Regions from separate parts of the Paenibacillus sp. BR1-192 genome, predicted to be linked through region 1. Evidence: predicted binding sites of a transcription regulator. Region 1 holds the regulator's gene; each other region holds the start of a gene.
The links. Region 1 encodes Rex, which represses fermentation and respiration genes when NADH is low (regulators of the CRP and FNR family bind a similar motif). Its sites were predicted from a motif close to TTGTGAAATATTTCACAA; they were not measured.
Positions count from the first base shown of each region.

Region 2: P0X86_RS30780 (formate/nitrite transporter family protein) is a predicted target of Rex. The motif match lies at 3,295-3,312, and genes of this name have one in related genera.
Region 3: pflB (formate C-acetyltransferase) is a predicted target of Rex. The motif match lies at 3,890-3,907, and genes of this name have one in related genera.
Region 4: P0X86_RS10960 (nitrate/nitrite transporter) is a predicted target of Rex. The motif match lies at 2,974-2,991, and genes of this name have one in related genera.

Region 1 is NZ_CP120718.1:2,745,450-2,752,854, forward strand. It holds gene dinG (ATP-dependent DNA helicase DinG) at 1-2,410, shown strand, start outside; gene P0X86_RS12245 (redox-sensing transcriptional repressor Rex) at 2,475-3,140, shown strand; gene P0X86_RS12250 (amidohydrolase) at 3,115-4,416, shown strand; gene P0X86_RS12255 (cell wall elongation regulator TseB-like domain-containing protein) at 4,448-4,966, shown strand; gene P0X86_RS12260 (hypothetical protein) at 5,226-5,759, shown strand; gene P0X86_RS12265 (AAA family ATPase) at 5,752-7,254, shown strand; gene P0X86_RS12270 (3-hydroxyacyl-CoA dehydrogenase family protein) at 7,389-7,405, shown strand, end outside.
Region 2 is NZ_CP120718.1:6,694,773-6,702,177, forward strand. It holds cyclic di-AMP (ydaO/yuaA leader) riboswitch at 1-193, shown strand, start outside; gene P0X86_RS30775 (APC family permease) at 360-2,186, shown strand; gene P0X86_RS30780 (formate/nitrite transporter family protein) at 2,327-3,187, opposite strand; gene P0X86_RS30785 (MFS transporter) at 3,650-4,897, opposite strand; gene P0X86_RS30790 (TetR/AcrR family transcriptional regulator) at 5,009-5,602, opposite strand; gene P0X86_RS30795 (DUF4352 domain-containing protein) at 5,862-6,455, opposite strand; gene P0X86_RS30800 (FAD-dependent oxidoreductase) at 6,589-7,405, opposite strand, start outside.
Region 3 is NZ_CP120718.1:2,580,220-2,587,624, forward strand. It holds gene P0X86_RS11345 (Crp/Fnr family transcriptional regulator) at 50-775, opposite strand; gene adhE (bifunctional acetaldehyde-CoA/alcohol dehydrogenase) at 1,051-3,663, shown strand; gene pflB (formate C-acetyltransferase) at 3,983-6,229, shown strand; gene pflA (pyruvate formate-lyase-activating protein) at 6,273-6,998, shown strand; gene P0X86_RS11365 (ABC transporter substrate-binding protein) at 7,222-7,405, shown strand, end outside.
Region 4 is NZ_CP120718.1:2,491,234-2,498,638, forward strand. It holds gene narI (respiratory nitrate reductase subunit gamma) at 1-657, shown strand, start outside; gene P0X86_RS10945 (GAF domain-containing protein) at 710-1,174, shown strand; gene P0X86_RS10950 (sensor histidine kinase) at 1,171-2,250, shown strand; gene P0X86_RS10955 (response regulator transcription factor) at 2,247-2,894, shown strand; gene P0X86_RS10960 (nitrate/nitrite transporter) at 3,049-4,563, shown strand; gene P0X86_RS10965 (YwiC-like family protein) at 4,616-5,341, shown strand; gene P0X86_RS10970 (DUF6953 family protein) at 5,464-5,700, shown strand; gene P0X86_RS10975 (glycoside hydrolase family 38 N-terminal domain-containing protein) at 6,333-7,405, opposite strand, start outside.

The DNA.
Region 1 (7,405 bases):
CTATGCGCTGCTGAAATGTTTGGAGGAGATCGACGAGCTTCCGCTGCTCACCATTCAGCGTTTAAGCGACCTGTTTGCCGACGAGGACAGCGATTTGGCCTGGTTCTTTGACGGCATTCGTTCCGACAGGGAGCACCGAGCCGTACAAGTGGGAGACACCCATACGTACTACCGCCAGTTTGCCTTGGCGGTGGATGATTGGAACGATATAGCACCTGTCAGGGATGAGACGGAGCCCAACCCCTTGGCCGATGTAAGCTTCGAGCAATACATGAACGATGTTCGTGAACGCCTGAAGGAAACGCTGCCTCATTACGAGAGCAGGGATGCCCAGGACATGATGTTCCAGGAAGTGATGCAGGCGCTGGATGACAATAAACATCTATTGATCGAAGCGGGCACGGGAACCGGCAAATCCCTTGGATATTTGCTGCCGTCGATCTATCAAAGCGTGAAGCAGGAACAGAAGGTTATGGTGAGCACGCATACGATCAACCTTCAAGAACAGCTGCGTGACCGGGATATTCCCCTGCTCACCCAGGTTGTTCCTTTTCCTTTTAAGGCGGCCATTTTCAAGGGCAGGGGACATTATTTGTGTTTGAGAAAATTTGAACATAAAATAAATAGAAGAGATTTTCATTCCCCGAAGGAAGACGTAATCACGGCGGCCCAGATGCTGGTCTGGCTGACCCAGACGGAGAACGGGGATGATGAAGAGCTAAACCTTGGCGGACGCGGAGGGGATTTCTGGGAGACCATCTCCAGCGATTCGGATTCTTGCCTCGGACGCGCCTGTCCTTGGTTCCGCAAATGCTACTATCACAGGGCCAAGCATGAAGCAGGCATCGCGGATGTCGTCATTACGAACCATTCGAAGCTGTTCACCGACGTGAAGGCGAATCATCAGCTGCTGCCAAGCTATGAGCGCCTCGTCATCGACGAAGCGCATCATCTTGAGGATGTCGCCGGCAAGCACCTTGGCTTGCAGATGAAGTATTTTTCGGTGGTCCATACCTTGACCCGCATGTACAAAGACAGCCGAAGCGGGCAGCTCCCGGCTCTGCGCCAGCTGCTGCAAGCTTCGCCGCACGAGAAGGCAGTCGAATGGTCTTCCGTCATCGACCGTTTGTATCCGGACCTCATTACTGCAAAAGAGAACTGGGATCGGCTCAGCGATCAATTGTTCGGACTGCTTCCGGAACGCGGAGACGCTTCTCCGGGAGATGCCGGCCAATTCTCGCTCCGCCTGTCCCCGCTTAAGAAGCCGAAGGATTGGGATTCGATGGCCGAACTGGAGCATCAAATTCATCTGACGCTGGGCGATGTCGTGCGCAAGGGCGATAAGCTGATCGCCGAAATGAAGGAAGATTTGGATGACTACAGCGCGGACAGCCTGTTAACCGACCTATCGGGCCTATTTAAGGACCTGGCCTCGCATCGCGAAGACCTGCGCTCCTTCATGGCCCTGAACGATGAGGGCACGGTATACTGGATGGAGGCGAACGGCAATTTCCGCAGCAAATCGCTGCAGTTGTATGCCGTGCCCGTCGACGTGAGCGCTCATCTGAAGGAATTGTTTTTTGACAAGAAACAAAGCGTGATTCTGACATCGGCGACCTTGTCGGTGGACAAATCGTTTCAGTTCATGATCGAAAACCTGGGTCTTCAGGAAGCGGCTGAAGCGGGGAACCTGAACACGGTTCAGCTCCCGTCCCCGTTTAATTACAGGGAACAAGCCCTTCTTGTCGTGCCGCGCGATTTTCCGAGCGTGAAGGGATCGGTCGGGGATGCACTCTTTGTGAATACGCTCGTGAAGTCTTTGGCCGATACGGCCGTCGCTACGCATGGCCGCATGCTCGTCCTGTTCACTTCCTACCGGATGCTGCGCCAGGTGCACGAGCCGTTGAAAGAAGCGCTGGCATCAAGCGACATCACGGTATTGGGACAAGGTATGGACGGAACCAGCCGTACCAAGTTAATCCGAAGATTTCAGGACAGCAGCGCTTCCGTGCTGCTGGGCACCAGCTCCTTCTGGGAAGGGGTAGACATCCCGGGCGAGGCGCTGACTTGTCTTGCCATCGTCCGGCTGCCGTTCCAGCCGCCGAATCATCCCTTGGTCGAGGCCAAGAGCGAACTGCTGCAGCAGCAGAAGAAGAATCCCTTCATGAAGCTTTCGGTTCCGCAAGCGGTCATTCGTTTCAAACAGGGGTTTGGGCGTCTGGTGCGAACAGCACAAGATAAAGGGATCGTGATCGTGTACGATACCCGGGTCATTGAATCCTATTACGGGAAGTATTTCTTATATTCCTTGCCGGGGCCGAAAATGGAGCATATGCCGACAGAGGGGATCGTTCCCCGAATTTCGGAATGGCTGCAGGAAGAGGCAAGCGCGGGAAACCAAGCGGAATAAAGTGAAACCAAGCACGATCAACAAAAAAGATGTAGTTATTAACCTATTATTAGGGGGAGCATGCATGAAATCGGAAAAAATTTCGGAAGCCGTGGTCCGCAGATTACCTGTATACTTGCGCTATTTGAATGAGCTTCAGAAGAGGGAGGTTTCCACGGTTTCCTCCCAGGAGCTGGGACAGAAGCTGGACCTCAATCCTGCTCAAATTCGTAAGGACCTGGCGTATTTCGGTGATTTTGGACGGAAAGGGATCGGATATGATGTTTCTTATCTGATCGAGAAGATTCGCCAGATTCTGAAGCTGGACCAGAAGATCAATGTCGCACTGGTCGGGGCCGGTAATCTTGGACATGCATTATCGAATTACAATGCATTCCTGAAGGATAATATGAAGATTGTGGCGATTTTCGATTCGTATTCTCCCAAAGTTGGTATGAAAATTAACAATTTGGTCGTACAGCCGATGGAAGAGCTGGAGAAGACGGTTCATGAGCACGGCATTCGAATCGGGATTATTACCGTTCCGGATTTCGAAGCGCAGAACGTCGCGAATCAGCTTATCGCCTCAGGGATCGAGGCGATTCTGAACTTTGCGCCAACCATCCTGAAAGCCCCAGCCCATATCCGGATTCATACGGCTGATTTTACAACGGATTTGCAAAGTTTGGCCTATTATTTGGATAACGGCAAGGAGGATGCAGCACATGACAACAACGAAGTGGATGGTTAAGAACGGAACGTTTGCAGTACTGGAGGAAGGCCAATCCGTGCTTCGCGGATACCTGGTGGTTGAGAACGACCGGATCACGTACCTGGGCGAGGAGGAGCCCGTCGTGGAAGAGGGAACAGAGATTATCGACGGAACCCATCTGTTCTTCCTGCCCGGATTGGTGAACACGCATGGACATGCCGCCATGTCGCTTCTTCGCGGCTATGGGGACGATCTGGCGCTGCAGGTATGGCTTCAGGAAAAAATGTGGCCGATGGAAGCCAAATTCACGTCAGACGACGTATATTGGGGCACATCGCTCTCCGTGCTGGAGATGATCAAAGGCGGAACCACGACGTTTGTGGATATGTATGACCATATGGATCAGGTCGCGAAGGTTGTCCAGGACTCGGGAATGCGCGGCGTCCTGACGCGCGGCGTAATCGGTTTATGCCCGCCCGAGGTACAGCAGCAGAAGCTGGATGAGGCGGTGGCATTCGCGAAGGATTGGCATGGCAAGGCTGGCGGCAGAATTACGACGATGATCTCGCCGCACGCGCCTTATACCTGCCCGCCGGATTTCATCGAAAAATTCGTTCAAGCATCCCATGACTTGAACCTGCCTTTGCATACCCATATGTCCGAAACGGAAACGGAAGTGGCTCAGAATGTTAAGGACTACGGGCTTCGCCCCGTTGCCCATTTGGAGAAGCTGGGCATGTTCTCCCGTCCTACGCTCCTTGCGCATGCCGTTCATCTGACCGATGAGGAAATCGAAGTCTTGGCCAAGCATCAAGTAGCCGTATCGCATAATCCCGGAAGCAATTTGAAGCTTGCCAGCGGAGTCGCCCGCGTACCTGCGCTGCTGAAAGCCGGCGTAACGGTGTCGCTCGGTACCGACGGACCTGCTAGCAACAATAACCTGGATATGTTCGAAGAGATGCGGCTGGCTGCCCTGATCCATAAAGGAGTAAGCGGGGATCCGACGGCCATTCCGGCCTCCGATGCGCTCCGAATGGGCACGGTATACGGAGCCAAGTCCGCTTTCCTTGAGGATATCGGTATGCTCGCGGTTGGGATGAAAGCCGATATGATCGCATTGAATACGGATCAGGCGCATTTCCTTCCACGGACCGACTATATTTCTCACGCGATCTACTCTGCCAGCGCGAAGGATGTAGAGCATGTATGGGTTGACGGCAAGCAGGTGGTGAAGAATGGCGCGAGCCTTACTCTCGACGAGGAACGCATCCGCCGGGAAGCGCAGCGTGCATTTGAGCGTCTTACAACCCTCTAGGGAATAATCAAGGGGAGCGAGGAAGACGGATTTGAAGAAAAAAACGAAGTGGATATTGCTGAGTGTGTCCGGCGTCCTGCTATTATTGCTTGGCCTACAGCTCTATTATTCCTATGTTATGAAAGATACGTGGAATGAAGAAAGAATGGCGATCCTTGCAGCGAAACAGCATGGCCAATTGGTCTCGTCCGACAAGACCTATAAATCGGTATGGGGCGAGGACAATAACTATTGGGTGGTCAGCGGGAAAGATAAAGACAATCAAGACCGCATGGTCTGGGTGAAGTTTACGGACGATAACGTTCCTGTTGAAGGGACAGATGCCGTTCAGTCCGTGTTATTGAATACGGGCATGTCAGAGGCCGTGATGCGGGACCAGATCCGTAACGAAATGCCGGGTGCGGTCATCAAGCGATTGCTGCCGGGAATGTATGAAGGCGAGTATGCCTGGCAGCTGCAATATGAAAACAACGGTCAGCGCGGCTACAGATTCTATCGTTTTCAAGACGGAAACGCCATCGGAAATGATATTATTCTTCCTAATCAATAAGAAAACAAATGAAAAGGCGTCCCCTCATAGGGATGCCTCTTTGGCACATAAATATGTAAGCGTATACAGAAATAAATTGGTAAAACTGTTCTAAATATTTTCACAGACAAGCATGAAAAAGTATATAAGATGTGATATACTCGTACTTGTACGAATTGAGCAGATCAATTACATGCCTCACCATATATCGTTGTTATATGTATTATTGTGCTGCAATTGCTATACAAAATTTCATATCGAAAATTGAAGGAGGAACTTCATGAAACTGCGCATTGTACCTATCATGCTGACTGTCGTGATCTCAGCATCGGTCCTCTTTGGCGGTTGGTTTCTGTATCGGCAGATGGCTTTGCAGAATCCGCTCGCAACTGTTGTGTCACAATACGATGGCGTGAAAAGTTCTCATATAGATATTAAACAGGATACCGTGACTTTGAATCTTGATTTGGCTCCGGATGCGAATTTACAAGGTTTGGTTCAGCATATTAAGCAGGAAGGCAAGTCCGTGATCGGCAAGCGGGAATTGAGAATCCAGGTGGAGGACCATTCCTCGGAAGCATTGGATCAATGGTGGGAGCAAGCGATGCTGTCGGTTGCCGAAGCGATGGACAATAAGCAGTATACCGATATTCAATCATCGCTCGAGCAGTTGGCTGCCCAGTCGCCGAATTTGAAAGCAAAAGCAACGATCGACGACACCAATGTCTATGTCAGCTTGTCGGACGGCAAGTCTGGTAAATTTATAATCTTGCCGCGTCAACCTGGCAAAATGGAGGTGTGGAACCATGCCTAAATTAGCAAAAGAAATCATGTTAGGCTTCATTCCGGTTTTGTTGGTATTCCTTGTGTTTGTCGGCGTAAACATCGTGCCTCTCTTAATAGCGGCAGGACTCGTAGGCGGCTTGCTGTTTATAGCCAAGATGAAGGGCGGCATCGCGGTTGGTGCCGGAAATGAGCGAAAGCGGAAGAAGAGCGGCCCGGCCAAGCTGACGTTCGAGGAAATCGGCGGGCAGGATAACGCTAAGCAGGAGCTGCGGGAAGCATTGGATTTTCTGATTCGTCACGAGGATATCAAGAAATTCGGCATACGTCCATTGAAGGGGATTCTTCTCACAGGGCCTCCGGGAACAGGGAAGACCTTGATGGCCAAGGCCGCTGCCCATTATACCGATTCTATATTTGTCGCTGCTTCCGGCAGTGAATTCGTGGAGATGTATGTCGGCGTCGGTGCAGGGCGAATCCGGGATTTGTTCAAGGATGCCCGCAACCGCGCGGCCAAAGAAAACAAGCAAAATGCCATCATCTTCATCGATGAGATCGACGTCATCGGCGGTAAACGCGAAGGCGGCCAACAGCGAGAGTACGATCAAACGCTGAATCAGCTGCTGACCGAAATGGACGGCATCTATTCGCAGGACACGCCTCGCATTCTGGTGATCGCCGCAACGAACCGTAAAGAAATGCTGGACAGCGCGCTGCTGCGTCCAGGACGATTCGACCGCCATATTCAAGTGGATCTGCCTGATAAGAAGGGCCGGACGCATATCTTAAACCTGCATGCGGGCAATAAGCCGCTGCATCAAGATGTCGACCTGGAAAAAATAGCAGAGGAAGCCTACGGCTTCTCGGGTGCACAGCTGGAGAGCGTCATGAACGAAGCCGCCATCTATACGATGCGCGAGAACGAACAATTTATCCATCAGCGTCATCTGTCCATGGCGATTGACAAGGTCATGATGGGCGAGCGTTCCGACCGTGAATCGAATTTGGAGGAGAAAAAGCGTGTTGCCATCCACGAATTGGGACATGCTATCATGGCAGAGCTGGTGCGCCCAGGCAGCGTGAAGCAAGTCGCGCTCAGCCCGCGCGGCAAGGCGCTTGGTTATGTTCGCCATAATCCGCAGCAGGAACAGTATTTGTACACAAAAACCTTCCTGGAAGAGCAGATTATGATCGCTCTTGGCGGCGCGGCCGCCGAAGAGATCTATTACGGGGGCCGAAGCACGGGCTCCAGCAATGACTTCGAGCAGTCGCTGAACATCGTGGAGACGATGATGAAGTCGGGTCTGACGTCGCTGGGTATCGTTAACATGAACATGGTTACTACCGAAGAGCTGATGAAAGAGAACAATGTGATATTGGAAGAGCTGATGAATCGCACCAAAACTCTTTTGGAGCAGAAACGGCCGATATTCGACAATTCTCTTGACATCCTGTTGAAGGAAGAAATTCTCTCGGGAGAACAATTTCGTTGTCAATTTCGTGAAAACGCGCTTTTACCAGCATAAATTGTTATGCTGGTTATTTTTTTTTACTTTTTTGTCGTGCTAAGATATTATTATACTTTGTGCTCTAAAATGTATTTTTCGACAAATGGGGTACAATTAAAGTATAGAGATAAGGAAAGGGTGGAGTAGAAACCATGTACTTCAAAAAAAT
Region 2 (7,405 bases), 3.3 Mb from region 1:
TGACATTCGCTTAATTTCCTTGATGGAAAGCGGGGGAACCAACCGTATGGAGGGATACCTATAGGATCCTTCAACCATACTAAGGGGTGAATCCTGATTCCATCGCGTACGTACGCCGCGATGGAATCAGGTAGGGCGACTCTCACCGCCCGAATCCGACAGCTAACCTCGTCAGCGTTGATCGGGAGGGTTGTGAACTTGTGATCAAACACAGGGTTCTAACCTGTGTTTTTTGTTTGCCAAAAATCAGCATAGGAAGGGTGACCGTTCCTATGTCCAGCATATAAAAAACACCGATAGAAGTCCGTTCAGGGAGCTTCTACCATGAACTTAATCTTAAGCGGCGGTGAAAAACAACCATGTTATCCTCAATCAAGCGCTTCCTCATCGGAAGACCGCTTAAATCGACGGAATTAGGCGAACAAAAGCTGAATAAAACCAAGGCGCTGGCCATCCTGTCATCCGATGCGCTATCGTCCGTGGCCTATGGCCCGGAACAAATCCTCATTGTGTTGATGACCGTCGGGGCAGCTGCCTATTGGTATTCCATACCGATTGCCGTCGGCGTCCTGGTCTTGTTGCTGGCACTTATCCTGTCGTACAGACAAATTATTTTCTCCTATCCGCACGGCGGCGGCGCATATGTCGTGTCCAAACGGAATTTGGGCATGTACCCGGGGCTGGTTGCCGGCGGTTCCTTGCTCGTGGACTATATCCTGACGGTTGCGGTCAGCGTGTCGGCCGGGACGGATGCGATCACGTCGGCTTTTCCGGAATTGCATGCCTATAATCTGCCGATTTCCATCGTGTTCGTTCTATGCTTGACCGTATTGAATTTAAGAGGGGTTACGGAGTCGGCCTCCATACTGGCTTATCCGGTTTACCTGTTCGTGCTTGCGTTATTCATCCTGATCGGGGTAGGGATATTCAACATTGCCACAGGCCATGCGTCTCCGGAGCTTCATACGCCGATCGGCACGCCCGTAGCCGGGCTGAGCTTGTTTCTGCTCCTGCGCGCATTTGCCTCGGGCAGCTCCGCCCTGACCGGCGTGGAGGCGATTTCCAATGCCATTCCGAATTTCAAAGACCCGGCCCCGAATAACGCGGCCAAAACTCTGGTGGCGATGGGATCGCTGCTGGCCCTGTTATTTTCGGGCATCGTTTTCCTGGCTTATTACTATGGGGTCAGTCCCAGCGAACAAGTCACAGTCGTTTCCCAAATTGCCGAGCATACCTTCGGGCGAAATGCGCTTTATTACTTCATACAAGGGACAACGGCCTTAATTCTGATCCTTGCCGCCAACACGGCGTATTCCGCTTTTCCCCTGCTTGCCGTCAATCTGGCGAAGGATAAGTTCATTCCTAGAATGTTCACCGTCCGCGGCGACCGTCTGGGATACTCGAACGGAATCATTATTCTTGGATTTTTCTCCATTCTGCTGCTGCTGGCTTTTGAAGGCAAAACCGAGCATCTGATTCCGCTCTATGCCGTCGGCGTGTTTATCCCGTTTACCCTCTCCCAGACGGGGATGATGGTGAAATGGATTCGCGAAAAGCCCGAAGGCTGGATCGTCAAGCTGATCATTAACACCACCGGCGCATGCATCAGCTTTATCGTGACCATGATCTTCTTCTTTACGAAATTCGCCCAGGTGTGGACCGTGCTGATATTCCTGCCGCTGATCATCTGGATTTTCACCCGGATCCGCAAGCATTACGAGGCGGTAGCGGACCAGCTCCGGATTACGACCTGCGAGCCGGTTAAGCCGATTGAGGGGAATGTCATCATCCTGCCTGTGGCAGGAATCACGCATGTGGTGGAGAACTCGCTGAATTACGCCAAATCGCTGGGAGCGGGCCAAATCATCGCGGTGTACGTGCCGTTCGAGCGGGAGGAGGAAGTCGCCTTCCAGGAAAAATGGAAAAAGTGGCAGCCGGACATCCGGCTGGTAACGCTGCACTCGCCTTATCGGAGCATCATTCAGCAGCTGACGAAATTCATCGATACCGTGCAGCGCAAGGCGAGCGAATCCGACTATCAGGTTACCGTCGTCATTCCGCAGTTCATCCCCAAGAAGGGCTGGCATAATTTCCTGCACAATCAATCCAGCCTGCTCATCCGGGCACATCTCCTGTATCGGAGAGACGTGATCATCACGACGGTTCCCTACCATTTAAAAAAATAGCGGGCTTGTTCCCTGCTTGATTCATTACTGGGAACAGCCTCGCGTATCACGACAAAAAGCTGCGTTCAACCATCCTTGATGAAAGGCAGCGGTTGATCGCAGCTTTTTCTTTAAGCCAGACGCTCGCCAGGCTTCCGGCATTAGGAAACATTCTGCGCCGAATGAACCTGTTGGGGAGCGCCGGCCGATGGCACAGGCGTCTGCTCGCCGCGCGGAGCGGCTGCGGCCTGTTTCTCCTGCTTTAAATAAACGGTTCCGTATGTCGCTCCCACAAATAACGCGCCGCCAACGAAATTGCCCAGCCATACCGGAATGAAGTTCATCAGATACTCGCCCCAGCTGTAATAGCCTTCAAAAATCGCGGCCGGGATGAGAAACATGTTGGCCACCACGTGCTGAAACCCGATGGCGACAAACGCCATGGTCGGAAACCAGATCCCGAGAATTTTGCCGCTCATCTGATCCGATCCGTAGGACAGCCATACGGCGAGGGCTACGAGCCAGTTGCACCCGATGCCCGACAGGAAGGCTTGCAGGAAGCTGTCGTCCAGCTTATGCCCGGCCATATCCACCAGTTTCTCCAGGTAAACGCCGCTGCCTGTCAGACCGGTCACATGGCCGAAGAAGTAAGCGACGAATAACGCTCCCAACATATTGCTGACCGTGACAAGCGCTAAATTCCGCATCATCTCCTTCGTGGAAATTCTCCTCTTGAATCTGGCCAAGGACACGGCCATCATGTTGCCCGTCAGCAGCTCCCCGCCTGCAAGCAGGACAAGAATCAGGCCGACGGGGAATACCGCCGCGCCTATAAAACCGGCAATCCCTCCCCATTCCGGAGACGCTCCGGCAATCACGCGTATGTCAAGCAAAAAGCCGAGCGCAATAAATGCCCCCGCAAGGAATCCTAATATCATCACGTTTATGGCGGAGTTATGCGCTTTTTTCACCCCGTTCTCCAAGGTAATCTCCGCAATGCGCTCAGGTTTATGGTAAGCCATGGTCACTCCCTCATTTCTTCCGCATCCGCTTTGTCTACCTATCCGAATGCAGCTCATGATATTCGTGTTATCGTTACCAACATTGTAACGCAGCTTCTTTGGCAAGAACGTGAATTATATCACGATCGTGTCCGTCAGGGACGGACAGATGCAGATGTGATGTTCCGTATGCCTTGATCTGCTGACCACGCTGCAGCGAATAACATGGATCGGATTCGGTGTGGCCATTTAAGCGATATATGGATATAGGCACAGCACCCTGTCCATGGGTGGAGCTTCGGATCAGCTTTAGCGGGGTGACTGCCTTTCACTTCCTTCGAGGAATCGCATATGCCGAAAAAGCGGTGCCCGGGTTTCTCCCCGGCACCGCTCTTTTGGATTGTCTTTATCAGTACGAAGCCCGTTCGTGTTGGATACCATTCTGCCAGATTCGGTTTAAATGTATAGATTTTCACTCACCCGCTAGGCTTTGGCCGCAGTCTCTACCCTGACAGGCGCCTCCGTTTCCTGCACCGGCACCTTGGCGATCGGCAGCTTCATGCTGATGAATGACGACAGCAGGAAGAGCGCGCCTGCCGTAAAATACACTACGACAATGGAGGTTACCGACATATACCAGCCCGTCAGCCCGGAGCCGATGAGCAGCATGCCGGTAAATATCGGCGTCATCACGCCGTTCAGCCGGCCAATGAATTTCTCTTCCACCTGCTGCATCATCACCGCCATCAGGACCGTCTGGGCCATGGCCATCAGCACCCCGGTGACGAAGCGCATCGAGCCGGTCAGGATCGGCCACTGGGACAGCACCTCGACAAAGGTCGAGAGTCCAAGGAAGGCCAGCCCCGCGAACAGCAAGTAGGAACCTTTCACTTTGCCTGCAATCACCGCTGCGATCACACCGCCGATCAACATGCCCAAGCCCTCAAGCGCGGTGAACCACTGGACGCTGGACATCTCCAGCTGAAGACGCTCGGTGATGACGAAGATGTCGAGCGGCTGTACGAGTCCGCTGCCCAGCGCCAATAAAACGTAGACCACCAGCAGCACCTTCAACAGCCGGCTGGAACCGATGTAGGCGAAGCCTGCCTTCATGTCCTTCACGAACGAACCGGCTGATTCCGAGTCCTTGGAAGGTTCGTCCACGGTGGAAGGCAGAAAGGCCAACACGATCGCCGAAGCGCCGAACAGAATCAGCAAGCTGATTAAAGAGGCCTGCAATCCAAATGCTTGATAAATCGTCGTGCCTACCATAGGTCCCAAAATGATAAACAGCGACATCGAGGTCTGGGATAACGCCGTGGCCGCGGGCACATGCTCATCCGGCAAACACCGCTTGATGATCTTCATGGACGATGGCTGCGAGAATTGCGATACGACGGCCGAGACCAGCGTCACCGCAAACACGGCCTGCCAATATCCCGCATACACAACAAACAAAATAAGCAGAATGGATATGAAGCTTAAAATATCCCCCCATATCATCGTTCGCTTGGGACGCCAACGGTCAGCCAGTACGCCGCCAACCATGGAAATCACGAAGATCGGCGCGTATTCAATCACGGTCAGCAGCGATACGGCGACCGGGTCATGGTTGCTCTGCTCCATAATAAAGAACAACAGCGCCATATTGCGGATCCAGATCCCGATATTTTGCATAAAATCAGATACCATCAACAGCACGAACGCGCGGTTGCCAAACAAATGCTTCATACTCCATCCCCCTGTTAAAACCGACTATTCGGTTTATTTATATTTGCGAAAACGCCCTTTCCTGTTAGCTAAGAAAAGCGTTTTCGATAAATCCTCCTACCGCACCGTACGCTATGAACTTTCACCCGATAACACACCGTTCAAAAAGTACATCACGCTCTTGCGGTACAGCTGCCTTAATTCCTCCTGGGACCGTTCGAAGTACGAAACCGACAACCCGTCCAGCAGCGATCCGAAAATAACGGCTATTTCGTCGATATCCTCTGCCGCTATGCGTCCCTCGTCCGCTCCCTCTGCCAGAATTTCGCGGTAGAGCATACGCGGACCTTGCAGAATCGCCAGCATTTCGCCCACAATCGTCTTATTTTCCGGCTGGTTGATATAGAATTCCTCCGCGATTTTGGTGAGCGGATTCTGGAAGTCGTCAACCATGTGATCGGCGATCCCGTACAGCTTCTCCTCAAAGCTGGCGTAACCGGCCTTTTTGTCGTCCCAGGCTTCCATCCATTCCCGATTCTGCTTTGTCAGCAGCTTGACGAACAAATCTTCCTTGCTCTCGAAGTGATAATAGATGCTTCCCTTGCTGGCCCCCGTATACTTGACCAGTTCATCCATTGACGTTGCCGCATATCCGCGCTGGATGAACAGCTCCTTGGCTTTATCCAGAATCAAATCCCGCTTTCGCTGCGCTTTTTCTGATGACATCGGTGTTAGCACTCCTTGCGTTGGATTCAACAGTCCGCATCAACCAGCGGAAATCCGTGATCCGTAATAAAAAATGTATTCTGTCATGAATGAAACTTCATCCTTCTTTAAAAAACCGACTGTACGGTTTAATCATACTGAAAACCTCCTCCCATGTAAAGGACGCTCATCCGAATGCAACGAAAAAAGGACTTTGCCGAAGCAAAATCCTTGTCCATCTCGCTCATTCCAAAATAACAACATGCGATGTATTGCTGCATTATTCCACTGCCCAAATGGCTCTTCCTTCTTTCATCGGATCGCCGTAACTCAGCTGCAGCCCCTGAACGTCCTGCTTCACCTCGTACGGAATCTCGCCCGTCAGCTCGCCGCCCGGAGGAATGGTTCCGTCCAGCATCTTCACGTCATCCGTAATAGGAACCGTATAGTTAAGATCGCTTGAATCCGTCATGGAAAAAGACAGTGCCGAAGAGATGACCAACGGCTCCTGACCGTTGTTCTTCACGGTAATGTCGACCACCTTAAACGTATGGCCGGGCTGGGGCTTCAAGTACTCGTCGCCTTCGGAGTCGCGTACGCCGTTCAGCGTGATGACCGCGCCGTGGTAATCGACCGTATCGCCTACAGCGGCAGGCTCGTCGATCGGTTTCGTCTCTCCATCGGCAGGTTGACCCTCCCCTTGGGATGGTTCTGCCGGCGGTTCCTCTTCAGCCGCCCCCGTCTGATCCGTTCCCTCGCTATCCACGACAGCCGGCGGGGTTTCTGCCGACGGGTCCGCCTGATTGCTGGAACAAGCAGCCGTCAGCAGCATGGAGAACAACACAGCCGAGACCAGCATTATTTTTTTATTCATACTTTATCCTACCTCCTGAAAGTCGATATCGATATGTCCGGATATTTTCCAATTCGCTGTCAAAATCCATATTCCTTCTAAAACAAGAAAAAGACCCCCGAATCAGGGGGTCTTCGTTATTGCCTAGAATGAATTAAGCGTGTACCGGCGCTTTGGTCTCCACCGCCGGCAGAGCCTGCAGGCCGGCCGTGTTAAGGAAATTCCACGGCTTGTTGTAATGCGGCTGGAAGAAGAAATCGATGAAGGCCAGCTGGTCGATCGTCATGCGGTTCTGGATGCACACCGACAGGGTGTTGATGGACTGCGTCATGTCCGCCTTGGAGATCACCTGTGCACCGAGCATCCGGCGGCTTTCCTGTTCATACACCACCTTCAGCGTAACTTCCTCGAAGGTAGGCATGAACTCCGGACGGTAATGGTCCGTAATGGTGACCGTATCCACCTTCAAACCTTCATCCTTGGCCGCTCCCTCGGTTAATCCTGTCGAGGCAATGTTGTGTTCGTATATTTTCAATCCGGACGTACCCTGGGTTCCCATATAAGTCGTTGTGGGCTGCACCAAATTCCGTGCAACGAGCGTACCCATCCGGACAGCGTTGGTCGCCAGCGGAATGTACATCATTTTACCCGTCGGGTTATAGAGCACCGAGCAGCAATCGCCCGCTGCATAGACATCCTGCTTGCTGCTTTGCATATATTGGTCCACGACGATGGCGCCGTTCTTCAGCATATCGACCTGCCCCTTCAGCAGCTCCGTATTCGGTCGGAAGCCGATGCAGAGAATGACCAGATCCGTGTCGATCTCCCCTTTGTCGGTGATGACCTTATTCACCTTGCCATCCTGGCCTTGGAAGGACGTCACGGTCTGCCCCATGGCCATCTCGATTCCTTTTTCACGGAACGATTCCTCGATCTGGCCGCTGAACTCAGGATCCAGGTATTTGTTCAGA
Region 3 (7,405 bases), 170 kb from region 1:
ATTGTAAGCAGATGCCCATATATTATGCACCGAAGGGGCTTTAGGCGGATCAAATCCGGCAGATTTCGTTCGGACACAGCTCGCAGTGGCATATTTCCTGCAGCATCGGCAGATCTTTGATAACAATCATGCCGCCGGCATATTCGATGGCGTCCTTTTTGCGAAGATCGCTCAGCATCCGGTTCACGCTTTCACGGGTGGCCCCGATCATGTTCGAAAGATCGGTGTGGGTGATCTTTTTGTTGATGAGAATGCTGCCATCCTCTTGATGCTGCCCGTAGGTATTGCCCAGACGAATCAGCGTCGACGTTAATGCGCCGGGCTTGCCGTACATCATGAGATCACGGAATTTGGTCTGCGTGATGCGGTGGTGTATACCCATCCACTTCATGAAATCAATCGCGAAGTCGCAATGCTGGCAGATCAATAGCTCAAGGTCCTTGTGCTCGATGACCCCGACTACGCTGTCCTCAAGCACCTCTGCCGAAAAACTGTGGTTGTTGCTGAAGAATGGATCGGCTTGCCCGACCATGTCTCCTGGATGGTACATATATAGAATAAGCTCTTTGCCTTCATCCGTCGATTTGGTTAATTTAATTCTTCCTTGTTTAACGAAGTACAGCTTGTCGGCGAAGTCGCCTTCCCAGAACAAATGCGATCCTTCAGGGAGTACCCTTTCCTTCATGGTGACCAGCAGACGGTTGCGGTTTTGTTCCGAGAAGCACTGCGTGTTCCCTAAGTTTTCGATTTCCATTACATGGTCTACAGTTTTCATGGTGGTATCCCCTAACATCCTAAAATTTGATCTGTTTAATCTTTAAATACATTATAACGTGAAAACATTCACTTGTGGGGCGGAACAAGAGGGAAATCATGGCGAATTTTCAAACATTGTGATCTCTTTCACTTGAAAGAGGGAAAAGACAGGTATAAATCACACAGAAAAGATAAATTTTAATATTGTGAAATATTTCACATGATTTAAGGAGCGTCTGTGTTACGATCAAAGCGTAGACAAAAAAGAACATGAACCATGGGAGGATGAGAGATATGGCTGTGAGCAAAGGAACAACGGTTGAAGTGAAGGGACAAACGGCAGCAGAGTACATTCAAGGTCTGATCGACAAGGCGAATCGGGCAAAAGAAAAGTTTATGAAACTCGATCAGGAGCAAGTCGACGGAATTGTGCAGGCCATGGCCATGGCCGGACTTGAGAAGCACATGCAGCTGGCGAAAATGGCGGTTGAAGAAACGGGCCGCGGCGTGTATGAAGACAAAATCATCAAAAACCTGTTTGCCACGGAGTATATCCACAACAGCATCAAGTACGACAAAACGGTAGGTATCATCGAAGACAATGCCTATGACAGCTTCCAAAAAATTGCGGAGCCGATCGGGATCATCATGGGGATCACACCGGTAACCAATCCGACCTCGACCACCATATTCAAGGCGCTGATCTCCATCAAAACAAGAAACCCGATCATCTTCGGCTTCCATCCATCCGCGCAGGCATGCAGCAGGGAAGCCGCGCTCATCCTGCGGGACGCCGCCGTGAAACAAGGCGCTCCGGCCGACTGCATCCAGTGGATCGAGGCTCCTTCCATGGATAAAACCAATACGCTCATGAACCATCCTGACGTTGCCTGCATTCTGGCTACGGGGGGATCGGCGATGGTCAAAGCAGCATACAGCTGCGGCAAGCCAGCCCTCGGCGTAGGTCCCGGCAACGTGCCGTGCTTCATCGAGAAGAGCGCGGACCTCGATCAAGCGGTGAACGACTTGATTCTATCCAAGACGTTTGATAACGGCATGATCTGCGCATCCGAGCAAGCCGTCATTATAGAGGAGCCGATCTATCATACCGTGAAGAAAAAAATGATCGCCAGCGGCTGTTATTTCGTGAACAAGGAAGAGCTGGCGAAGCTGACTGCGCATGCCATGGTAGCGGATAAATGCGCCGTCAATCCTACCATCGTCGGACAGCCGGCAGCCAAGATTGCCGAGGCTTGCGGCTTTGAGGTACCGGAAAGCACCAAGATCCTGGTCGCCGAGCTGGAGGGAGTCGGTCCTGCTTATCCGTTGTCCGCCGAGAAGCTGAGCCCGGTGCTGGCCTGCTATAAAGTGAAAGATGCGGAAGAGGGCATCGCGCGCGCCGAAGAGATGGTAGCTTTTGGCGGCATGGGCCACTCATCGGTCATCCACTCGCACAATGAGGACGTCATCCTGAAATTTTCGGATCGTATGAAGACCTGCCGCATCCTGGTCAACCAGCCTTCCTCGCAAGGCGGCATCGGGGATATCTACAACACGAACCTGCCATCGCTGACGCTCGGCTGCGGTTCGTATGGCCGGAATTCCACGTCGTCGAACGTGACGGCCGTCAATCTCATCAACGTGAAAAGGGTGAACCGCAGAACCGTGAATATGCAGTGGTTTAAAGTGCCGGACAAAATTTACTTTGAAAAAGGCTCGACGCAGTATCTCGCCAAAATGCCTGACATCACCCGCGTCGCGATCGTAACCGACCCCATGATGGTGAAGCTGGGATATGTGGAGCGGGTAGAGCATTACCTGCGTCAGCGCAGACTGCCGGTAGCCATCGAGGTGTTCTCGGAAGTCGAGCCGGATCCATCGACAACGACCGTAGAACGGGGTACGGAGATGCTGGAACGGTTTCAGCCGGACTGCATCATCGCCCTCGGCGGCGGATCGCCTATGGATGCCGCAAAAGCGATGTGGCTGTTCTATGAATATCCGGATACGGATTTCAACAACCTGAAGCAAAAATTCATGGATATCCGAAAACGGGTCTATAAATATCCGAAGCTGGGACGAAAGGCGAAATTCGTAGCCATTCCGACAACGTCGGGAACGGGCTCGGAAGTAACTTCGTTTGCCGTCATCACGGACAAAGTGCAGGGAAATACCAAATACCCGCTGGCAGACTATGAGCTGACGCCGGACGTGGCGATCATCGATCCGGAATTCGTGTACACCTTGCCTAAAACGGCGGTGGCCGATACCGGCATGGACGTCCTGACGCATGCGATTGAAGCCTACGTATCGGTGATGGCCAGCGATTACACGGATGGGCTTGCCATCAAAGCCATACAGCTGGTGTTCCAGTATCTTGAGCAATCGGCGCTGACCGGCGACAAACTCGCCCGCGAGAAAATGCATAATGCTTCGACGCTTGCAGGCATGGCCTTTGCGAACGCGTTCCTGGGCATCAACCATAGTCTGGCGCATAAATGGGGCGGACAGTACCATACGGCGCACGGACGGACCAATGCCATACTGATGCCGCACGTCATTCGCTACAATGCCAAGAAGCCGACGAAATTCGCGGCATGGCCGAAGTACACCCACTTCGTGGCCGATGAAAGATATGCCGAGATCGCACGGATTCTTGGACTGCCGGCAAGAACGACGGAGGAGGGCGTAAACAGCCTGATCGCCGCCATCCGCGAGCTGAACAGCAAGCTCGGCATCGAGGAATCGTTCCAGCAGCTGGGCATCGATCCACAGGACTTCGAGAGAAACGTCGAGCATTTGGCGGACCGGGCTTTCGAAGATCAGTGCACGACCAGCAATCCGAAGCTGCCGCTGGTGACGGAGCTGGCAGAAGTATACCGCAACGCCTTCTATGGACGTTTCTAAACAGGAAAGGGACAGAAGGATGATACTAAATTCCATTATAAATGGTGGTAGAAGCCAGGGGAGCCCGGAATCAGAGTGATAAAAATCACGGATAACCACAACTTTGTGATTTTTATCACAGATGCTGCGGATCAACAGGACTACAATAAAGGTGTAGCAGAAAGCTGAATCTCAGATCTTTGATATAGAAGCTTGAAGGCACTTGGCGGGGCAGAGATGCCATTGATCGTGAAAATAATCACATTTAAGATCTGAGATAGATCAATGTGTGTCCCCGCCAGTCCCTGCAGGCTGCAGCATAATCTAGGAGGGATTCAATATGTCGGTGATTGAAAAAGAAGTTGGCTGGAAAGGTTTTAAATCAGGTAAATGGACCAAGCGCGTTGACGTTAATGATTTTATTGCAGAGAATATTACCCCTTATTATGGCTCTGATGATTTCTTGGCGGGACCTACGGACAACACCAAGGCACTGTGGGATATTGTATCGGATTTAACCAAGAAGGAGCGGGATAACGGCGGGGTTTTGGACGTGGATGTCCATACGCCTTCCACCATCACCTCCCACCGGCCCGGCTACTTGGATAAGGATAAAGAACAGATCGTCGGCGTGCAGACCGACGAGCCGTTCAAACGCTCGATTCAGCCTTTCGGGGGCATCCGGATGATGATTGATGCGTGTAACGCATACGGCTTCGAAATGCCGCAGGCGGTTGTGGATATCTTCAACGGCATCCGCAAAACGCATAACCAGGGCGTATTCGATGCCTATACTCCGGAGATGAGAGCAGCGCGCAAAGCCGGGATTATTACGGGTCTTCCCGATGCATACGGCCGCGGCCGCATCATCGGCGACTACCGCAGAGTATCGTTATACGGCGTGGACGCGCTGATCCAGGACAAACTGAGAGAACTCGGCGAGCTTGAAGTGGACGCCATGGACGAGCCGGTGATCCGTCTGCGTGAAGAGCTGTCCGAACAAATGCGCGCCCTCAAGGAACTGAAAGAAATGGCCGGCATGCACGGCTTTGACATTTCCAAACCTGCGAATACGGCGAAGGAAGCATTCCAATGGCTGTATTTCGGTTATTTGGCCGCGATCAAGGAGCAAAACGGCGCTGCCATGTCGCTTGGCCGGGTATCTTCTTTCCTCGATATTTATATCCAGCGGGATTTGGCTGAAGGCATCCTGACGGAAGAGAAAGCCCAGGAGCTGGTGGACCATTTTGTCATGAAGCTGCGGATCGTGAAGTTCCTGCGTACGCCGGATTACAACGAGCTGTTCAGCGGCGATCCGACGTGGGTGACCGAATCCATCGGCGGCATGTCGTTGAACGGTGAAACGAGAGTAACCAAGAACAGCTTCCGTTTCCTGCACACCTTGTACAATCTGGGACCTGCGCCGGAACCGAACTTGACGGTGCTGTGGTCGGAGAAGCTTCCGGAGGCCTTCAAAAAATACTGTTCGAAGGTATCGATCGAAACGAGCTCGATCCAATATGAGAATGACGATCTCATGCGTCCGATCTATGGGGACGATTACGGCATCGCCTGCTGCGTATCCGCCATGCGCATCGGGAAGCAGATGCAGTTCTTCGGAGCCAGAGCGAACCTGGCCAAAGCGCTGCTGTATGCAATCAACGGCGGGAAGGATGAGAAATCCGGCGCCCAGGTCGGACCGGAATATCCGGCGATCACCGCTGAGGTTCTGAGTTATGACGAGGTCATGAAGCGCTTCAAGCCGATGATGGAATGGCTCGCGAAGCTCTACATGAATACCCTCAACGTGATTCACTACATGCATGACAAATACAGCTACGAGCGGATTGAAATGGCGCTTCACGACCGCGATATCCTGCGGACGATGGCATGCGGCATAGCGGGCCTGTCCGTAGCAGCGGATTCGCTGAGCGCGATTAAATATGCGAAGGTGAAGCCGGTACGCAATGAGCAAGGGATTGCGGTGGATTTTGAAATCGAAGGCGATTTCCCGTGCTACGGCAACAACGACGACCGCGTGGACGGCATCGCCGTTGAACTGGTCGAGGCCTTCATGAGCATGATCCGCAAGCACAAAGCCTACCGCGATGCCATGCCGACCCAATCGGTGCTCACGATTACGTCGAACGTGGTATACGGCAAGAAGACAGGAACCACGCCGGATGGACGCAAAGCAGGCGAGCCGTTTGCGCCGGGCGCAAACCCGATGCACGGACGCGATAAGAAGGGAGCCCTCGCTTCGCTGACTTCCGTGGCCAAGCTGCCTTATGAGGATAGTCTGGACGGCATCTCGAATACGTTCTCGATCGTGCCGAAAGCCCTGGGCAAAGAAAGCGACATTCGGGTAAACAATCTGGTTGCCATGCTGGACGGCTACTTTGGCAGCAAGGCCCATCATTTGAACGTGAACGTGTTTGACCGTGAGCAGCTGATCGATGCGATGGAGCATCCGGAGAATTATCCGCAGTTAACCATCCGGGTATCCGGCTATGCGGTCAACTTCGTCAAACTGACGCGCGAACAGCAGCTCGATGTCATTAACCGTACCTTCCACGGATCGATGTAAGGATGGAAGACAACCATAGCGGATACAGAAAGGATGACGCGCCATGCTAAAAGGTCATGTACACTCCATAGAAACGTTCGGAACGGTGGACGGTCCGGGTATCCGCTTTGTGCTCTTCATGCAGGGCTGCCTCCTGAAGTGTCAATACTGCCACAACCCGGATACCTGGGGACTTCATGAAGGACATGAAATGACGGTGGATGACGTCCTCCGAGAGATTGAGCCTTATCTGAGCTACTACCGGTCATCGGGTGGAGGACTCACCGTTTCGGGCGGTGAGCCGACGCTGCAGTATCCTTTTGTCACGGAGCTGTTCAAGGAAGTGAAGCGCCGCTGGAATTTGCATACGACCCTGGACAGCAACGGGTATAACGAGCCGGATAAAATATCGGAATTGCTGGAGCATACCGACTTGGTCCTCCTTGATCTGAAGCATATCAACGACGAGAAGCACATCAAGCTGACAGGCAAGTCCAATGAAAGGACGCTGAAGACCGCCCGCTGGCTGTCCGACCATGGTCGGAACATGTGGATCCGGCACGTCTACGTGCCGGGCATCCATGACAGCGAGGACGATTTGGTGGCGCTCGGTCAATTCATCCGCACGCTGCGCGGCGTGGAGAAGTTCGAGATCCTGCCATACCATCAGATGGGCGTGTACAAATGGAAGGAGCTCGGTATGGCCTATCCGTTGGAGGGCGTACCTTCACCGTCCGAGGAAGATGTCGCACGCGCCTACCGGTTGATTGGCGAAATTTCCGAGAAATAGCCGTCGGTTCTGAACTCATTTTAGTTGTATAATATTAAACACAATATGTTATCATTAATAACAATAACCTTTCCTCTTAATGGAAGGGTTATTGTTTTTTGTAGAGGATATTATCCCTTGGATAGAAAAATATCGACCTATCGTAAAGTGGAATCGCTTTCTATAATGAAGATGTAAGGAAAGCGCCTATCAATATACAAACACTTCGGGAGGGTCAAAGACAATGAAGAAAAAGGGTCTGGCATTATTCATGTCGCTTTTGTTCGTCTCATCCACGCTTTTGTCTGCATGCGGCGGCGGTGACAAGGCGGCAGAAAAGCCGTCAGGCGGCTCGGAAGGAACGGTGAGCAATGAGCCGTTTGAAATCACCATTCGCCATACGCAAGTAGGCGAATCCAAGAAGTTCC
Region 4 (7,405 bases), 250 kb from region 1:
CCCTATGTATGCATCGTTGTATTTATCGTCGGTCATATTTACCGTTATCGTACGGACCAGTTTAACTGGACGGCAAAATCCAGCGAGTTTATCGAGAAAAAACATCTCAAGCTGGGCAGCCTCATGTTCCATCTTGGCATCATTCCGGTTATCGGGGGACACGTGGCCGGCCTGGCCATCCCCCAATCCTGGATGGAGTCGTTCGGCGTCAGCGACCATATGTACCATATCGGCGCGGTGTATATCGGAAGCGCGTTCGGCTTTTTAACGCTGGGGGGCATGATCTTGTTGACCGCCAGACGGTTTGCCATCCGAAATGTCCGAAAACTCAGCACCGCTTCCGATATGGTGGTCAATGTCCTCCTGCTGTTTATCGTCTTCATGGGGATGTACAGCACGCTGGTCACAAACGCGGTGCAGCCGGAATTCAATTATCGGGAAACGGTCTCGGTCTGGTTCCGCGGACTGTTTATGTTCCGACCGGAGGCTTCGCTGATGGAGGATGTGCCGCTGTCGTTCAAAATTCACATTCTTTCGGGATTTGGTATTTTCGGTTTGTGGCCGTTTACCCGTCTGGTCCATGTGTGGAGTGTTCCGTTGAATTATGTGGGCAGAAGATATATCCTGTATAGAAAGCACCGCAAATTTGAGTCGTAGGACGAGAGAAGGCTTCTTTAGCCTTCTTTTCTACGTCAGAGGAGTAATGGGGATGAAGAATCAGCCGATCTATGATTACCAACGTGAAATGGATAAGCTTCGGACCCGGTTTCATTTCGATTTCGTGTCCATGGCATTGGTGCAGCCGGCTGAAGACCGATTTGTATTGACCTGGCAGTATGCCTCGGGAAACATCAACGAGAGGTACAAGCGCATCGTGCTGCATTCCGGCAAGGGCATCGCCGGCATGGTGTTTAAGACCGGGAAACCGATGCTGATCCCGAATGTGAATGCGGATATTGAATCAAGGGACTTGTATAATTATCCGATTATCGTTGCAGAGCAGCTGAAGAGCCTCGGTGCCATACCGCTGTGGGAAGGCACGCGCGTCATGGGGGTTTTGCTTGTGGGATATCGTAAGGAGAACATGCTGGATCACAAGGCCTTTGCGTCTTTTCAGGAAGGTATAGGAACGGAATTTGGCGCTTTTTATGCCAAGGAGGTATCACGGCCGTGATTCAAATGACGGATGAGCATCTGAGCGAATTGCTGAGAAACATGTATCAGAACAGCATGGAAGCCATTTTTTTTATGGACGAGGACGGCAGCGTGGTCGCGATGAATCCGGCTGCGGAGAATATCCTTGACATTGAGGTGATCGAGAGGATGCACTCCGGACAGGACGGGTCCTTCTGCCAGACCTGCGAAGGGTACACCGACGAACAGGATCTCATCTCCTGCTCCAAATGCTATCTGGATTATCCGGATGGAGAATTCTCGTCGTTCCAAGTCTATCTGAAGACGCGGTCCGAAGGAATTGTTCCTTATGCGGCCAGTTACCATACCATCGATGAAGCCCGCGGCATCCGGGTGATGATGCTCCTCGATCTGACGAAGCAGCAGAAAACGCAGGAAATGCTGCAGCGGACGAATATGCTGAAATACGTCATCAAGGCACAGGAGGACGAGCGCAAGCGGATCTCGCGCGAGCTGCACGATAGCGTGGCTCAGGAGCTCTTAAGCTCGCTGGTCGACCTGCGCGTCGTTAAATATATGAATGTGGGCGAGGATGTGCTCAAGAAGCTGCACGAGACCGAGGCGTCTTTAACGAGGCTGCTGGATGATATCCGGCATTTGTCGGTCGAGCTCCGGCCCGCTTCCCTCGATGATTTGGGGCTGGAGGCTGCCTTCCGCTCCCATTTCAAATGGATCGGGAAGAATTACGGCATGCTGGTTGAATTCTCTGCCGAATTGGCGGCGGCCCGCTATGGCAGCGAGATTGAAACGGTGGTGTACCGGGTTTGCCAGGAAGCGGTGTTAAATGCCTTGAAATATTCGGGAACGGACGAGGTTCATGTCCGATTATGCGAGGAGAACGGCTGCCTTCAGTTAACCGTCCGGGACGATGGCGCCGGATTTAACATGATCATTGACGAAGCCAAGGGAACCGGACTCGGGCTGTACGGAATGCGCGAACGCGCTGAGCTCGTCGGTGGCCAGTTTACTTTGGTTTCCGCTCCCGGCGAGGGGACGACGGTTCAGCTGAAGATCCCGCTTACGAGCAGCGGCAAGGCGGAGGTGAGGGGAACATGAAAATTGTGATCGCGGATGATCATGCCGTGGTCCGCAGCGGATTTTCCATGATTCTGAATTACCAAGAGGATATGGAGGTCGTCGCGACGGCGGCAGACGGCATCGAGGCATACGCCATGGTGGCCAAGCACCGGCCGCAGGTGCTGTTGATGGATTTAAGCATGCCTCCCGGCGAGAGCGGATTGATTGCCACAGGCAAGATCAGCAGCGAATTTCCGGAAACGAAAATTTTGATCCTGACCATGTATGACGATGACGATTACCTGTTCCATGTTTTGAAGAACGGGGCTTCGGGTTACGTGCTCAAAAATGCGCCGGATGATGAATTGATTTCGGCCATCCGCATGGTCCATAAGGGAGGAACCTACATCCACCCCCAGATGGCCACGTCCCTGGTCCGGGAATTTATCAAGAAAGACAGCGAGAGCGCGGAGCAGGATCCGTTCAACAGTCTGTCCCAACGGGAGATTGAAATCCTGCCGCTGATCGCGAAGGGCTATGGCAACAAGGAAATCGCGGAAAAACTATTTGTATCGGTCAAAACGGTGGAAGCGCACAAGGCCAAAATCATGGAAAAGCTGAAATTGAAGAGCCGCCCGGAGTTAGTGGAATATGCGCTGAAGAAAAAACTGCTGGATTTTTAATTATGGCGCATAAGCAGGGTGATTGCGGTAAGGAATAGGGAAGTTCCCCGGAGAGATTCAGGGAACTTCCCTATTCGCATTGTGAATAGGTGCACGTACAATAGGAGCTGGGGATCAATATGCCATTCATTACGCTTTGGAAAAGGTGATGGGAATGATCAAAAAGCTGCAGCTTCCGCTGCAAACAATGAATCTGGTGCTTGGTTTTATGGTATGGGTCATCATCTCCGCGCTCCTGCCGTTCATAAGAGAAGATATCGCCATTCCGGCAGACCGGATCGCCATTCTGACGGCCATTCCGGTGGTCCTGGGCTCGGTTCTGCGGATACCGCTCGGCTATTACGCCAACGTGGTCGGAGCACGAATTGTTTTTATATCCAGCTTCATCCTGCTGCTGTTTCCGGTCTATTTTATCAGCTCGGCTTCATCCTTTACGCATCTGGTCATCGGCGGCTTGTTCCTTGGGATCGGTGGGGCCGTGTTCTCGGTGGGCGTGACCTCATTGCCGAAATACTATGCAAAAGAGAAGCTGGGACTGGTCAATGGGATCTACGGGATGGGCAACATCGGTACAGCCATTACGACGTTTGCCGCACCGGTCATCGCAACGGGGATCGGATGGTCAAAAACCGTCCAGCTGTATTTGATCCTGCTGCTGATATTTGCATTATTCAATGTTTTTTTAGGCGACCGCAAAGAAATCAAGGTGAAAACACCGGTCATGGAACAGATCAAGGGTGTATATAAGAATGAAAAACTGTGGTTTTTCTCGCTTTTTTATTTCATTACCTTTGGTTCGTTCGTAGCCTTTACGGTGTACTTGCCGAACTTCCTGGTTTCTCATTTTGAGCTGGCCAAGGTGGATGCCGGGATGCGGACGGCCGGGTTCATCATGATCGCGACTTTTTTGCGTCCCGTCGGCGGCTGGCTTGCAGATCGATTTAAACCGCTGTTCTTATTAATGGGCGTATTCCTGGGGCTGACGGCTGCGGCTATCCTGTTGGCATTCTCCCCGTCCATCGGCTTGTATACGGCCGGCTGCTTAACCATAGCCGTTGGTGCGGGTCTCGGGAACGGGGTCATTTTCAAACTCGTGCCCCTTTATTTCAACAAGCAGGCCGGCATCGTGAATGGCATCGTGTCCATGATGGGCGGTCTTGGCGGTTTCTTTCCGCCGCTGATGCTTTCCTTTATCCATTCGGTTACGGGGCAGTATTCCATCGGCTTCATGGCTTTGTCGCAGGTTGCGCTTGCGAGCTTCGTCGTTGTGGTATGGATGTACTACCAGGACAAACTTGCCGTGCAATCCGAGGTGTTTAACTCCACCGGCCAAGGGATTCTGGTAACGGATCCAGGCGGAAGGATCAGTGCCGTCAATCCGGCATTCACGAAGTTAACGGGATACTCGGAGGAGGAAGTGCTCGGCAAAAATCCGAGCGTGCTGAAGTCCGGGAGGCAATCGCCGGCGTTTTATCGCGCGATGTGGTCTGAGATTATGGAACGCGGAAGCTGGCAGGGGGAGATTTGGAACCGCAGGAAAAACGGGGAGGAATATTTGGAACTGTTGACCATTAATGCCGTAAGGGACGAATCCGGCGACATCATTCATTATGTGGGTACCTTTAGCGATATTACATACCATTCGTCCGGCAATGCTTCGAGCGGCTGACTAGAGATGAATCGTTGTCGGTGCGAGCTGATGGATGGAGAGGGAGAGAGGCATGAAAAAGACGAGGATTGTGATTCCTCGGGAGCATGGAGGCTGGGCCATGGTCTCTGTACCTTATTTCATCGGGATGGTGGCTGCCAAGCCGGCCCTTCTGCACCTTCCGCTGTTTTTGGCGTGGTTGTTTTTATATATGGCGTCCTATCCGTTTCTGCAATCCTTAAAGACCCCGGCCAAACGCAAAACCTGGATATCCTGGGGGACCGTTTATGCTCTTGTTGCCGCCGTGTTTCTGGTTCCGGTACTTGTTCTCAAGCCGTCGATGCTCTGGTTTGCGCCGGTCCTCCTCGTGCTGATCATGGTTAATGTCTGGCATGTCCTCCGCAAAGCGGAGCGTGCGCTGCTGAACGATATTTGTGCGATCCTGCTGTTCTGTACCGGAGGCGCCGCTGCATACATGCTGGGAGGAGGAGGTTTCGATCAGCTGCTAGCCGCCGTTGTTTCTCTGAATTTCCTATATTTCACGGGAACCGTATTCTTTGTCAAATCCGTATTTCGGGAGCGGAAAAACAGGCGCTGGACGGCATATGCCATCATGTATCATTCGGTGATGCTGATTCTGCCGATATTCCTCGGGCATCCGTGGATGTGCCTGCCGTTCTTGTTTCCGTTTGTGAAGACACTGCGGTATGCCGGAAAAATAATGAAACCGATGAAGGTCGGCATGATCGAGATTGCGGGTTCCATCCAGTTTTTATTGCTGTCATGGATCTTGATGTAACCTGCTTTCGCTATCGCGACGGCGAAATTGCACAGCTGCCTTCGGTCGGCTTCCATGCGAATCGACTCTGTCGTCCATTCTGTTATAATAAGGGAATGGAAACAGAAGGGAAGAATGCAAATATGGCATATACAGCACAGCAGGTGGCCGAATGGATGGTGGAGGAAATCCGGTTTACGGGCAATTTGTATCAGACGGAAGCCATCCGTTATGTACGCGAGAACTTCGGGGAAGAATTTGTCTTCGTGAACGAGAATGGAAATGCTTCGCTGTCCAAGGACGTGAAGAAGGCCTTCCGCAAACTGCATGGCGGCCGGATTGCCTGGGATCGCGACGGATTCATGTGGGCATGGACGTAATCCCGCTATAACCGAATAATCAAAAGACAGGAGAGGCCGGATCGGCAGGCCACATCCTTATATTAATGAGAACGAGGGTGCCCCATAAGATCTTAGATCTGGCGGGATGCTCTCTTTTTCTGTTAGGAGGCGCTCCGAGTACGAATCGTTCCTCCCATCGCTGTTGCCCCCAAATTTCTTGGAACGGTTCTAAGCAAGGATGAAATTCGGGGACAAAGGCGACCGCTCTCGCTTGTCCGGAATCGTTTCGTCCTCTCCGGTACGTTGTGCAGATCCCTCACTTTAATTAGCATACGAAAAAAACCGTCTCTTGGTAAAATGAAAGTGTTACCTATCATTTACGAAAGAAACGGTTGGAACACTATTTTGTCGACGGTACCAAGATCGAAGCCAATGCCAACCGCTATACGTTCGTCTGTGGTAAAGCGGTTGTCAAGCACAAGATGCCGGGATGGCTTTCACTTGCCGATAATCTGCTCAAGGCGGCCACGAACCGAAAAGCAAGAAATGGCGGTGCAAGGATAATATCCTGAGCACCGTCATTACTTCATTTGACACATTTTTTAATCTGACGAACCGTTCGTCAAGTGAACAACCCTACTTATTTATGGGGCAGCTGTTCTCATCATGAATCAATGGATCCGATGGATCGTGAATTGTCCGGTCGAGGCGTGCAGCGTCTTCGCCGTTTGCTGGGGGTCCAGCTGGCGATGGCGTTCTACCGCATAGCGGAACTCGTAGAAGCCGCCGAGCGTAGCCTTGAAATTGGTCTCCCAGTAGTTCGTCAATATCCAGGCATACGTGGAAGGACGGCTGTCCGCCGGCTGCATGGTGTGAAGCTGGCGCGGCCCGTGCTCCAGCGTTCCGAGCTGTACGAGCGGCGTGTCTGTCATGGACAGGGTCAACGCTTCCCGGTCTTTAGCCGAGTGCCAGAAGATTCCCTCCTGCACGCTGGTGTAATCGAGGCAGCTTCCAGGAATTTGATCCTTCCAAGGCCGGACATGGCATCCGGCTTTTTCGGCGTATAACTCGGCTTCCGTCCCCAGCGAGAACGGCAGGGCCACATAGACATTTTCCGGCAGCCAAACGCTGTCCTTGTGGAAGCGGACGGACACCTCGACACGAGGCTGGTTGGCAAACATCTTGATGTGGAGGGCATAGTAGCTGAGTCCCTTCACGTCGAACACCAGCTCGACCAGGGCAAACAGCGGTCCGTTGTCCAGCACGGTCGCCCGGGTTAAGCGCCCGGCATCCCGCTGGACGTTGGTGCCCTTCCGGTTGCGTCCCATGCGGCGGCGGGTCGAGCATATTTCGGATGGATTAAACTCATCCTGTGCCGGCGTAACCTCGTAGACAGGAGTGAATGCCCCGTGCTCGCGTTCGCCGTCCAGCAGGTCCGCCGAGCGTGTCTTATCGATCCAGGCCGTAATGCCATTGTTCATTTCCCATTCGATCCGGAAGAAGTTGGATTCGAGCGAACTCTTGCCCGCCACGATCGGATAGGGAGTCAAGGGCTGGGTCCAGATGTCGGCGATGCCTTCGCATGCGATCGGTTCGGTATTCCGCGCGGTCGCCATATTCCCGGAAGCAGCGAGAACATCTGACGATTCGTGCGCATGAATAAACAATATCCGGGACTCTCCCGCTTCAAGCGTGAGCTCCGTAACGAGTGCCCCCGTATGTGTCAATTGGTACGGTAGAGGCT